Regions from separate parts of the Streptomyces albireticuli genome, predicted to be linked through region 2. Evidence: riboswitches for the same ligand, from Rfam matches in the RefSeq annotation. Region 2 holds a riboswitch; the other holds the start of a gene.
The links. A riboswitch is a leader RNA that binds a small molecule or an ion and turns the genes downstream of it on or off. The one in region 2 is predicted to bind cyclic di-AMP.

Region 1 (6,150 bases), 130 kb from region 2:
GGCGCTGCGGATGGACAACCTCACCGCGCTGCGCAGCGACCGGCGGGCCATGCGCGACGTCTGCCGCGAGCCGCACACCTGGATCATGTCGGTGCTCTACATCGGCACGTTCGGCTCGTTCATCGGCTTCGGCTTCGCCTTCGGGCAGGTGCTCCAGGTGCAGTTCCACGACCACTTCGACACCCCGGTGAAGGCCGCGGGCGTCACCTTCCTCGGACCGCTGCTCGGCTCGCTGGTGCGCCCGGTGGGCGGGCTGATGGCCGACCGCTGGGGCGGGGCGAGGGTGACGGTGTGGATCTACGCGGCGATGGCGGCGGGCGCGGCGGCGGTGCTGGCCGCGTCACGGCGGGGCTCGCTGCCGCTGTTCGTCACCGGGTTCGTGGCGCTGTTCGTGCTCAGCGGGATCGGCAACGGCTCGACGTACAAGATGATTCCGGCGATCTTCCGGGCCAAGGCCGGGGCGGAGGTGGCGTCCGGCGCGGATCCGGAGGCGGCCGAGCAGCGGTCGCGGCGCCGCGCCTCGGCGCTGATCGGCATCGCGGGTGCGGTCGGCGCCTTCGGCGGCGTCCTCGTCAACATCGCCTTCCGCCAGTCCTTCCTGGCCTCGGGCAACGGCGAGGCGGCCTACCTGGCCTTCCTCGCCGCGTACGCGGTCTGCCTGGTGCTGACGTGGGCGGTCTATCTGCGGCCGTCGGACCGGCGGCTGCCGGGGGTCTGACGGAGGGTGCCGCCGGGGCCCCGGGCGTCAGAGCAGCGGGCGGCGCCCGTCGTGCCGCTGGAAGTAGTCCCGCAGGGCCGCGAGCTGGGGCGGTGCGACACCCGGGGCGAGGACGCCGAGGCGGATCTGCGGGTGCGCGAGGCGGGCGAGCTCGAAGGCGCGGACGAGGGCGCCGGGGTCCTCGGGGGCGGGTGCCGCGGCGGCGAAGTCGGTCCACCAGACGGGCTTGTCGCCGTCGCGGTACGCGCGCATCGCCTCGGCCACGGCCGGGAAGTTGGCCACCTGCCCGATGCCGGGGGGCGCCCCGGGGTCCTGGCGGGGGCGGAGGGCCAGCACGTCGAAGTGGTCGCGGGCGCCCGCGGCGTAGACGTCACGGACGAAGCGGTGGTCGGTGTGGCGGGGGCCGCCGAGCACCACCACGGCCCCGGGGTGTCCCGCCTTCAGGCCGGCCGAGCAGGCGCGCAGGAGGGCGGCGTAGCGCGCGGCCCGCTCGCCGGGATCGGTGACGCCGGTGGTGCCGGGGAGGTTGGGCTCGTGCCACACCTCCCAGGCGCGGACGCGGTCGCCGTAGGTGGAGCCCAGCCATTCCGCCCAGGGGCGGACGGCCTCGGGGTCCTCGGGGAAGCGCGCGGCGGGGTCGCGGGAGGCGGCGCCGGGGCGTGCCCAGGCCGGTGAGTCGTGGAGAGTGACGAGGACGCCGAAGCCGCGCTCCGCCGCCGCGTCGAGCACGGCGCCGAGGCGTCTGTTGTAGGGGTGGCCGGCGCGCGCCCGGCCGCGCCTGCGCTCGCTCTTGGGCCAGGACACGTCCACGCGGACGAGGCCGACCCCGTAGGCGCGCAGGGTGTCGAGGTGACGGTGGAAGGCGGACCGCGGCCGGCCGCCGCGCCAGTAGCCCCTGCCGGTCCCGGGGAAGCGTGCCCCGAGCGCGGGCGGCAGGGGATCGGCCGCGAGAGCCGGTGCGCCCGTGGGGGTGGTCGTGGCGAGAGCCGCTCCGGCGGCCGAGACGACGAAGGTACGGCGACGCATGCGGAGCAGCCTGGCACCGGCGGCCGCCGGTTCCGGCGCTCCGGAGCGGGTGTCACCCGTACAGGTGGAACGGGCGGGAGCGTGAAGCCCGTCGCGGGCGCGCGGAGCGCGGGCGCGGGGGCCCGGCCCGCCGGGCGCCGGTCGCCGTGACGGCCGCGCCGGCCCCCAAGAGCGGGCAAAGAGAGCGTCTCGCCGACGCCAAGGGGAGCGACTACCGGACAGGAGCGGTCCGGCCCGTCCGCTCACCGGTGGGCGAACCTCTTTACGCGTCCCTCCTGTTGACAGGGGTCACTCGCCCTTCCGTCCGTGGGGACGGAAGGGCGAGTGAGCCGTCCGGGCGCGCGACCGGATGTCGCCCTTGAACGCCGCCCGGCCCTCTGGTGACACTGAGGTCAATTGACATGGACGCGACCATTTCATCGGCCGTCGCGCCGTGCCCCCACCTCACGCACGACCTCCACGCCCGACATCGATGTCGGGCACTCCCCCACAGGAGGCACGAGTGAACCGTTCCCGCACCCCTGCCCGCCGCGCGGCCCTGGCCGCCGCTGCCGCCACCGTCCTGACCGCGACCGCGCTCACCCTGCCGAGCGCCCACGCCTCCCCCGGCCCGGCCACGCTCTCCGCCGGGAGCGCGGGCCGGCTCGCGCGGGACCTCACCGCGAGCCTGCCGGCGGCGGACACGGCCGGCGCGTACTACGACGCCGCGGCCCGCACCCTGGTCGTCGGCGTCCTCGACCGGGCGACCGCCGCGAAGGTCCGCGCCGCCGGGGCCGAGGCCCGGCTCGTCCGGCACTCGGCCACCGAGCTCGCGGCGGCCCGGAGCACCCTGAAGGAGCGCGCCGCGATACCCGGCACCGCCTGGTCGGTCGACCCGCGCCGCAACAAGGTCGTGGTCACCGCCGACAGCACGGTCGGGGGCGCCCGGCTGGCCCGGCTGGAGAAGGTCGTCGCGGGCCTGGGCGACAGGGCCGCGCTCAGAAGGACGTCCGGGACCTTCCGCCCGTACCTCATGGGCGGCGACGCCATCTGGGGCAGCGGGGTGCGCTGCTCGCTCGGCTTCAACATCACCAAGGGCGGGAAGCCGTACTTCCTCACCGCCGGACACTGCGGCAACGCCTCGGCGCAGTGGTCCGCCACCCAGGGCGGCCCCGTGATCGGGGTGACCGAGCAGTCGTCCTTCCCCGGCCACGACTACGCCCTCGTGCGCTACACCGCCTCCGTCGCCCACCCCAGCGCCGTCAATCTGTACAACGGCGGGAGCCAGCAGATCACCCGGGCCGCGGAGGCGACGGTCGGCGAGCCGGTGCGGCGCAGCGGCAGCACCACCGGCGTCAGCGGCGGCGAGGTGACCGGCCTCGACGCGACCGTCAACTACGAGGAGGGCCAGGTCGACGGTCTGATCGACACCACGGTCTGCGCCGAGCCGGGCGACAGCGGCGGCGCGCTCTTCGACGGCGGGACCGCGCTCGGGCTCACCTCGGGCGGCAGCGGTGACTGCTCGTCCGGCGGCGAGACGTTCTTCCAGCCGGTGACGGACGCCCTCCGGGCCTTCGGGGCACAGCTCCCGTGACCCCTCGGGGCTCCGTGCCGCCCCGGGGAACGGGCGCGGCCCCCGGCGCTCCTCACGGAGAGCCGGGGGCCGCGCCGTGGCGTGGCACCGTACGGGCCGTCAGTTGACGCGGCCGTACCAGACGCCGCTGCTCCAGATCTTCTCCATGCGGACGGACGCGCCCGGCTTGGGCGAGTGCCAGATCTTGTTGTCGCCGGCGTAGATGCCCACGTGGTAGACGTTGCTGCCGGAGTGGAAGAAGACGAGGTCGCCGACCTGGCGGGAGCCCGCCGAGAGGTGACGGGTCTTGTTGTACTGCTGGGCGGCGGTGCGCGGGAGCGTCTTGCCGGCCTTCTTGAAGGAGTAGAGCGTCAGGCCCGAGCAGTCGAACCGGTTGGGGCCGGCCGCGCCGTACTGGTAGGGCGAGCCCTTCTTGGAGGCCGCGACCTTCACGGCGGTCTGACCGGGCGTCGCGGCCTGGGCCTCGGATCCCACACCGGGCAGGAGCATCGACGCGGTCACGGTGGCCGCGGTGAGGACGGACGCGGCCACGGCCCGGGACTTGAGCGCCGGTATGCCAGGAATCGCAGACATGACAAAACCCTTCGTCATCCGCCTGCGAAAGATGACCTGTCGGGTTCGGGCTGTCGAAGTTGCCCGGTCACCTGAGTGACTTCACCCCAAGGACCACCGCCATCGTGGTCCGCCGTGCTTGGGTCTCCCGCTCCTGCCGATCCTTTTCGATCTGTCCGCACCCGGTACGGCGGCAGGACTCGGCGTCCGCCCGGGTCGCCCGCCTCGGTGACGGGATCTTGTGTTCGATCCAAGATCCTGCATCACGGAATGCCGGAATCCGGCGCCGGGAGGGGTTTCTGTGAACTTCTTCACTTCACGGCCATTCAGGGAACCGGGGTATGTTTTCGCACCACACGGACCTCGTAAATCCTTTTCTCGCAAGGAAGTTGCCGAGATGCCCGGAGACCGAAATCGCGTCACCCGACGCACCCCGGAGCCGGTATCCGCAGAAGGGTCCGGCGTCTTTGCGACAGAAACCCGGGACGGCCCCCGTGCGCGGTTCGCCGGGAGGGCGCGGGGGTAGCGATACGGCATGCTCACCCTAGGGATCGAGGAGGAGTATCTTCTGCTCGACCCGGCCACCGCGCTGCCCGTACCGATGGCAGAACAGGTCTGTGCGGCGGTGGACCTGGAGCCGGTCGTCCACGAGCGGGAGATTCAGCCGGAACTGTTGCAGGCCCAAGTGGAAGTTGCCACTCCGGTCTGCTCGGATCTGGCGGAGGCGAGCAGGCATCTGCTGCGGCTGCGTCACGCGGTGAGTTCCGCCGCGAAGCGCACCGGGTGCCGCATCGCCGCGAGCGGGACCGCGCCGCGAGCCGGGCTGGCCCCCGTGCCCGTGACGCGCAGTCCCCGCTATCTGGCCATGCACTCCGTGGCACCGCAGCTCGTCGACGAGCAGCTGGTCAACGGGATGCATGTGCATGTCGCCATCCCCGACCGGGAGGTGGGCGTAGGCGTACTCAACCGCGTCCGGCCCTGGCTGCCCGTCCTGGTGGCCATGGCCGCGAACTCCCCCATGTGGCACGGCCAGGACACCGGCTTCGCCAGCTGGCGCACGGTGGTCTACAGCCGCTGGCCGGTCAGCGGCCCGCCCCCGCACTTCACCGATCTCGCCGACTACGAAGAGCGAATCCAGGCGCTGTTCGTCGCCGGCGCGATCACCGACCGGGGGCAGCTCTACTGGCAGGCGAGGCTGTCCGACCGCTACCCCACGATCGAGGTCCGCTGTCTGGACGTCCAGCTGCGGGTCGACGACGCCGTCATGTTCGCCGGGATCGTCCGGGCCCTGGTGGCCACGGCCATCCGGGACGAGAAGACGGGCCCGCTGCTCACCCCCTGCACCCCCGAGCTGCTCAACGCCTCGAACTGGCACGCGGCGCGGTACGGGCTGGACGGCGTGCTGGTGGACCCCGAGGGCAGGCGCCGGGGCGCCGACGCCGTGGTCCTCACCCTTCTCACCCACATAGGACAGGCCCTGGAGGAGTCGGGCGACACCCGGCAGGTGAGCTCCCTGGTCCACCGGCTGCTGCGCCGAGGCACCCCGGCGGACCGGCAACGGCGCGTCCTGGCGTCGGACGGCATCAGGGCGCTCACGGATCTGATCACCGAGCCGTGAGCCGGGCCCGGCGGGCCCGCGCGCACGGGGCTCAGTAGTGCGGATCCTCCTCGATCCGCCCGCCCAGCGCGCGGGCGGTGGCCGGGAGCTCGCGCAGCCGGGTGGTCAGCAGCAGGGCCGCGAGGCCCAGATAGACATAGGTCAGGACGAGGCGCGCGGACTCACCGGGCAGCGCGAACTGCACGGCGAAGAGCACGAAGAGGCAGCCGGCCTGCCACCGCGCGAACCGCAGGTCCAGCAGGACCACGACGGCCAGGACCGTCTGGGCCGCCGTCAGCGCGACCTCGTCCACCTGCCTCGTCACCAGCGGGAGCGCGGCCCCGCCGCCACCGGCGGCGTGGGCCAGGGGCAGGCAGCCCACCAGCAGCGTCCACTGGTTGACCTTGCTGGACAGCAGAGCGCCGAGGCCGTCGCCGGCCCGCAGCCGCCAGGCGAAGACGACGGCGACGAGCAGCTCCGGCGCCTCCGAGGCCAGCGGGGCGAGCCACTGCACCAGCACGAAGCGGTCGATGCCCAGCGAGGCCCCCGCCTCGACCAGGCCGTCGGCGAACGGCTCGGCGCAGGCGAAGACGACGGCCGCCGCGCCGGCGAAGAGCGTCGCCGTGGTCACCCGGCGGGTGGTCCGCGGCAGCGCGGCCAGCCGGGCCGGCACCCCGATCAGCT
Region 2 (6,150 bases):
TCCACCTGTTCCGGCGGTGGGTCGTGGAGGGCGGCGCGGGTGACGGCACGGGCGTAGGCGGGAGTCTGCAACAGCCCCGGCACCACCGTGGTCTCCAGGGTCCGTAACCGCGAGGCCTCCGACTCCAGGCTGATGAAGTCCAGATAGGCGGACGGCAGCAGATTGCGGTAGGCGTACCACCAGCCCCGGCGGGCGCCTTCGGCATCGGCCGACCCGGCACCGCACAGCGCCCCCAGCAGGGCGCGCAGCTCGGGGTCCGTCACTCCGTAGGCGTCCAGCAACAGGGCGACGTCCGCGGACTTCACCCCGCTGCTGCCTGTCTCGATCCGGCTGACCTTCGACTGGTGCCAGCCCACCGCACGCGCGGCCTCCAGGCTCGTCAGCCCGGCGAGCTCGCGCTGGCGGCGCAGCTCCGCACCGAGTTTGCGGCGGCGTACCGCGGGTCCGTATCGCATCTGCCCTCCCTACCGCCCGAGGTGAATGAGGTGAACGGGGTGAACACGTCACGTCGGTGTCGATAGACCAGTGTGCCGTCCAAATCCGGTCTTCCGGCCCAGAGTTCACCGCTTCGGGCGACAGATATATGCATATCTCGGTGGATCGCTCCCATCACTGCTGTTATCAGTGGCACTCTGTCGCGAAGAGCCGTCCGAGAACCGCTCTCCACTTTCGGCAATCGTCGCTACGCGATGCGTCGGAGCCCGGTCTCGGTGGGAAAGGGACAGGTCATGGCAGACCATCAAGAAGCCACCGTCACTCTGCCGAGCGCTCCCGCCTCGGTCTCCACGGCCCGCCGCTATGTGGCGGGTGTGCTCGCGGACTGGGGGCTGCCGGGTGGCACGGAAACCGCGGAGACCGTACGGCTGATCGTCTCGGAGCTCGCCACCAACGCCGTTCAGCACACCCGCGGCCAGTCGCCGACCTTCACCGTCGACATCCGGCTCGACCAGGAGCAGCAGCTGCGCATCGGCGTCACCGACAGCCATCCGCGCTACCCGCGCCGGCTGCCCGCGGCCGTCCAGCAGGACAACGGCCGCGGTCTGGTCATCATCCGCTGTCTCACCGCGGAGTACGGCGGGAGGCTGTTCTTCACCCCGACCTCGGACGGCGGCAAGACGGTCTGGATCTCGCTGCCCTGGACGGCGTCGGTCGTCGCCGAGCGCTGAGCCCCGCGGCGCGGGGCGAGGCCCCGCCCCGCCGGGGCCGGCCCCCGCGTGGCGCGCGGGGGCCGGGGCGACGCCTGGTCGCCGGGCGGGCCGGGGCGGGGCCGTCGTCGGTCAGTTCACCCGGCCGTAAAGGACGTTGTTCGTCCAGATCCGCTCCAGGCGGACGACGGTGCCGGTCTTGGGAGCGTGCCAGATCTTGCCGTTCCCCGCGTATATCCCGACGTGGTAGATCCCCCGGCCGGAGACGAAGAACACGAGGTCGCCGCGTTCCCGGGCGGCGCGCGGGATGTGGCTGGTCCCGTTGTACTGCTGGGCGGCGGTGCGGGGCAGGGACTTCCCGACCCGCTTGAAGGAGTAGAGCGTCAGGCCCGAGCAGTCGAAGCGGTGGGGGCCGGTCGCGCCCCACTGGTAGGGGGAGCCCTGTTTCGAGGCCGCGATGCTCAGCGCTTGGGTCGAGACGGACGAGGCTTCCGCGTCGGCCGCGCCACCCGGTACCAGCACTGTGGCGCCGACGGCGGCGAGCGTGAGGGCCGAGGCGGCGCCGGCCTTGGAGAGCTTTGACGGACGTTTGTGCGCGCCCATGGTGCCAACCCTTCGTCAGCCGCCTGTGAAGGATGACCTGTCGGGTTCGGGCAGGCGAAGGTTGCCCGGCCGTGTCAACGGCTTCACCCCAAGGGCCGACCGCACTACTCTTGGTCGTCCCACCGTGCTTGGGTCCTCCATCCCCACCGATGCGTTCGGTCGACCCGGCATCCAGACAGCGGCGGGGTTCGGCGTCCGCCTGGACCGCCCCGCCGGGATGGCGGGGTCTTGTCGTCGACCGGATCTTGGCGCAGCCCTGGTACGGATTCCGAGCGGAACCAAAGGTATGTGAGCCTGATCACTCCTGGGTGATTCCGGTGGACACGCGGCGATTTGATCATGTCCGGGTTCCCCTGTTGAGGTCCTGGCCTGCGGGCCGTCGCACCTGCTCCGGCGCGGTGTGCGTGCCCGGTTGAAATCGATCACCGCGCGCCGTCTACGACACCGTCCGGCGTCTGCGGGAGCGGTGTTTATCCGCCCGCCGACCCGGGTGCCGTGGGCGCGGGCGGGAGCGTGAGCGGGACGGCGCCCTGACGCGCCCGTCGCACCCCGGCCGGCACCGGCACCGTCCGCGTCAGGGCGCACCGCGCGCCACTCCCGACGGCCCCGGGCGAACGCCGGTTCGGGCGCGTCCGGCGGCCGCGCGGCGGCGACGACCAAGGTCTGCGCGGCCCGTAGACGGCCGTACGTGTCATGCGCGCGTGCGGAGTTGATCCGGCCCAGGAGATCCCGTAGTTGCAGACGGCAGCCGATCACTTCGCTTCCGCCCGGGGCGGGACGGGCGGGGGAGAGGGGTGGGGTGAGAGTGTCCCGTGTCCGCGCCGGCTCCGTGGGGCGTTCCGCCGGACCGGGGCGGGCGGGATAGCTCTGGCCATGGATGTGCAAAGGGTCAGTTAACGCGTTGGAAAAGGTTCCGCCCTAATCTGCAATCCCTGGTCACCGGAAGAAGAACCCCAGGTCAACAGTGTGTTGAACTCGACTGTGCCCCTGGTGCGTTCGGCCGGGACCCCGGTTCGTCAGTGAGGTGGACCCATGCAACTCTCCCCGCATGAGCAGGAACGCCTGCTCCTCCATGTGGCCGCCGACGTGGCGGACAAGCGCCGTGCCCGGGGGCTGCTCCTCAACCACCCGGAGGCGGTGGCCCTCATCACCGTCCACGTCCTCGAAGGCGCCCGCGACGGACGTACCGTGGCCGAGCTGATGTCCTCCGGCCGCAAGGTGCTCACCCGGGCCCAGGTCATGGCGGGCATCCCGGAGATGATCCACGAGGTGCAGGTCGAGGCCACCTTCCCGGACGGCACCAAGCTCGTCACCGTCCACGACCCCATCGGCTGACGGGGGCACCGCGATGATTCCCGGCGAGATCCTGGCCGCCGACGCGCCCGTACGCCTCAACGAAGGACTGCCGCGCACCCGGCTCACCGTCCTCAACGCCGCCGACCGGCCCGTCCAGGTCGGCTCCCACTACCACTTCGCCGAGGCCAACCCCGGCCTGGTCTTCGACCGTGCCGCCGCGCACGGCAAGCGGCTCTCCGTCGCCGCCGGCACCGCCGTGCGCTTCGAGCCCGGCATCCCCGTCGAGGTCGAGCTCGTGCCCATCGGCGGCAAGCGCGTCGTCGAAGGGCTGCGCGGCGAGTGCGGGGGGCCGCTCGATGACTGAGCTCGGCCGCGCCGCCTACGGAGAGCTCTACGGGCCGACCACCGGCGACCGGATCCGGCTCGCCGACACCGATCTGTTCGTCGAGATCGAGGAGGACCGCAGCGGCGGCCCCGGCCACGCCGGCGACGAGGCGGTCTTCGGCGGCGGCAAGGTGATCCGGGAGTCGATGGGCCAGTCCCGCGTCACCCGCGCCGAGGGCGCCCCCGACACGGTCGTCACCGGCGCCGTCGTCCTCGACCACTGGGGCGTCGTCAAGGCCGACATCGGCATCCGCGACGGCCGGATCACCGGCATCGGCAAGGCCGGCAACCCCGACACCATGGACGGCGTCCACCCCGACCTCGTCATCGGCCCCGAGACCGAGGTCATCGCGGGCAACGGCCGGATCCTCACCGCGGGCGCCGTCGACGCCCATGTCCACTTCATCTGCCCGCAGCTCGCCGACGAGGCCCTCGCCTCCGGCGTCACCACGCTCGTCGGCGGCGGCACGGGCCCCGCCGAGGGCAGCAAGGCCACCACCGTCACCCCGGGCTCCTGGCACCTCGCCCGGATGTTCGAGGCGATGGAGGGGTACCCCGTCAACATCGGCCTCCTCGGCAAGGGCAACACCGTCTCGTACGACTCCATGCGCGCCCAACTGCGCGCCGGGGCCGTCGGCTTCAAGATCCACGAGGACTGGGGCGCGACCCCGGCCGTGATCGACGCCTGTCTGGCCGTGTGCGAGGAGAGCGGCGCCCAGCTCGCCATCCACACCGACACCCTCAACGAGGCGGGCTTCGTCGGCGACACCCTCGCCGCCATAGCAGGCCGCTCCATCCACGCGTACCACACCGAGGGCGCGGGCGGTGGGCACGCGCCCGACATCATCACGGTCGTCTCCGCGGCCAACGTCCTGCCCAGCTCGACCAACCCGACCCGCCCGCACACCGTCAACACCGTCGACGAACACCTCGACATGCTGATGGTCTGCCACCACCTCAACCCGGCCGTCCCCGAGGACCTCGCCTTCGCCGAGTCCCGCATCCGGCCCGGCACCATCGCCGCCGAGGACATCCTGCACGACCTCGGCGCCATCTCGATCATCTCCTCCGACTCGCAGGCCATGGGCCGCATCGGCGAGGTCGTGCTGCGCACCTGGCAGACCGCCCACGTCATGAAGCGGCGGCGCGGCGCGCTCCCGGGCGACGGGCCGGCCGACAACAGGCGGGCGCGCCGCTACGTCGCCAAGTACACCATCAACCCGGCCGTCGCCCAGGGCCTCGACCACGAGATCGGCTCCGTCGAGTCCGGCAAGCTCGCCGACCTCGTGCTGTGGGAACCGGCCTTCTTCGGCGTCCGCCCCCTGCTGGTGCTCAAGGGCGGGCAGATCGCGTACGCGCAGATGGGCGACGCCAACGCCTCGATCCCCACCCCGCAGCCGGTGCTGCCGCGCCCCATGTTCGGCGCCCTCGGCAGGGCCCCGGCCGCCAACTCGCTGAACTTCACCACCCAGTGGGCCCTGGACGACGGCCTGCCCGAGCGGCTCGGCCTCGGCAAGCGGTTCGTCCCCATACGCAGCACCCGCGGCCTCACCAAGGCGGACATGCGCAACAACGACGCCCGGCCGCGCGTCGAGGTGGACCCCGACACCTTCACCGTCTCCATCGACGGCGATCCCGTCGACCCGCACCCCGTGGCGGAACTGCCCATGGCCCAGCGCTACTTCCTCTTCTGATGGGGGACTGATGGGTCTTCCTCACGGCGTCCTGTACGGCGCGCCCGCGCCGGCGGCCGTACCCGTACCCGTACCCGTGCCCGTACCGGCACCGGCTTCCGCGTCCGCCGGGGCCCGCGCCGCGCTGCTCGTCCTCGCCGACGGCCGGTTCCCCGCCGGCGGCCACGCGCACTCCGGCGGCGCCGAGGCGGCCGTCCGGGCCGGGCGGATCCACGACGCCCGGACGCTGGAGGAGTTCTGCCGGGGGCGCCTGCACACGGCCGGGCTGACGGCGGCGGCCCTCGCCGCCGCGGCGGCCGCCGGCGCCGACCCGCTCGGCCTGGACGACGCCGCCGACGCCCGCACCCCCGCGCCCGCCCTGCGGACCGCGGCCCGCAGGCTCGGCCGCCAGCTGATGCGCGCCGCCCGCGCCACCTGGCCGTCGCCCGAACTGGACGCCCTGGCCGCCGCCCGGCCGCGCGGCGCCCACCAGCCGGTCGTCCTCGGCCTCGCCGCGCGCGCCGCGGGCCTGGGGCCGCCGGACGCCGCCCTCGCCGCCGGCCACGAGACGGTCAGCGGCGCCACCACGGCGGCCGTACGGCTGCTCGGCCTCGACCCGTTCGACGCGACGGCCGTGCTGGCCCGCCTCGCGCCCGAACTCGATCATGTGGCGGCCCGGGCCGCCGAGGCCGCGCGGCGGGCCCTGAGTGAGGGCCCGGACGCCCTCCCGGCGGCCTCGGCGCCGCTCCTGGACCTCATGGCGGAGCAGCACGCGGCCTGGCCGGTACGGCTCTTCGCCTCGTAGCGGGCGTACGCGGCGGACACCCGGCCCCTCCCGTCCGCGACCCCGGCCCCGATCCCACCCACCTCACCCGACCCCTGGGAGACCCCCGTGCACCTCGACCACGCCGACGCCTTCCCCCACCGGCACACCTACAGCGCCGCCGACCCCCACCGCCCCGACGGCACCCGCCGCGCCCTGCGCATCGGTCTCGGCGGGCCCGTGGGATCCGGCAAGACCGCGACCGTCGCCGCGCTCTGCCGCGAAC

Region 1: another riboswitch for cyclic di-AMP. It lies ahead of SMD11_RS29300 (C40 family peptidase); the one in region 2 lies ahead of SMD11_RS28800 (C40 family peptidase).

The regions. Positions count from the first base shown of each region.
Region 1 is NZ_CP021744.1:6,763,698-6,769,847, reverse strand. Features, by position in the region: gene SMD11_RS29315 (nitrate/nitrite transporter) at 1-718, shown strand, start outside; gene SMD11_RS29310 (hypothetical protein) at 746-1,744, opposite strand; gene SMD11_RS29305 (S1 family peptidase) at 2,247-3,317, shown strand; gene SMD11_RS29300 (C40 family peptidase) at 3,417-3,890, opposite strand; cyclic di-AMP (ydaO/yuaA leader) riboswitch at 3,894-4,072, opposite strand; gene SMD11_RS29295 (carboxylate-amine ligase) at 4,405-5,487, shown strand; gene SMD11_RS29290 (sodium:proton exchanger) at 5,519-6,150, opposite strand, start outside.
Region 2 is NZ_CP021744.1:6,633,435-6,639,584, forward strand. Features, by position in the region: gene SMD11_RS28790 (helix-turn-helix domain-containing protein) at 1-455, opposite strand, end outside; gene SMD11_RS28795 (ATP-binding protein) at 729-1,166, shown strand; gene SMD11_RS28800 (C40 family peptidase) at 1,278-1,748, opposite strand; cyclic di-AMP (ydaO/yuaA leader) riboswitch at 1,753-1,952, opposite strand; gene SMD11_RS28805 (urease subunit gamma) at 2,781-3,083, shown strand; gene SMD11_RS28810 (urease subunit beta) at 3,097-3,408, shown strand; gene SMD11_RS28815 (urease subunit alpha) at 3,401-5,122, shown strand; gene SMD11_RS28820 (urease accessory protein UreF) at 5,133-5,906, shown strand; gene ureG (urease accessory protein UreG) at 5,994-6,150, shown strand, end outside.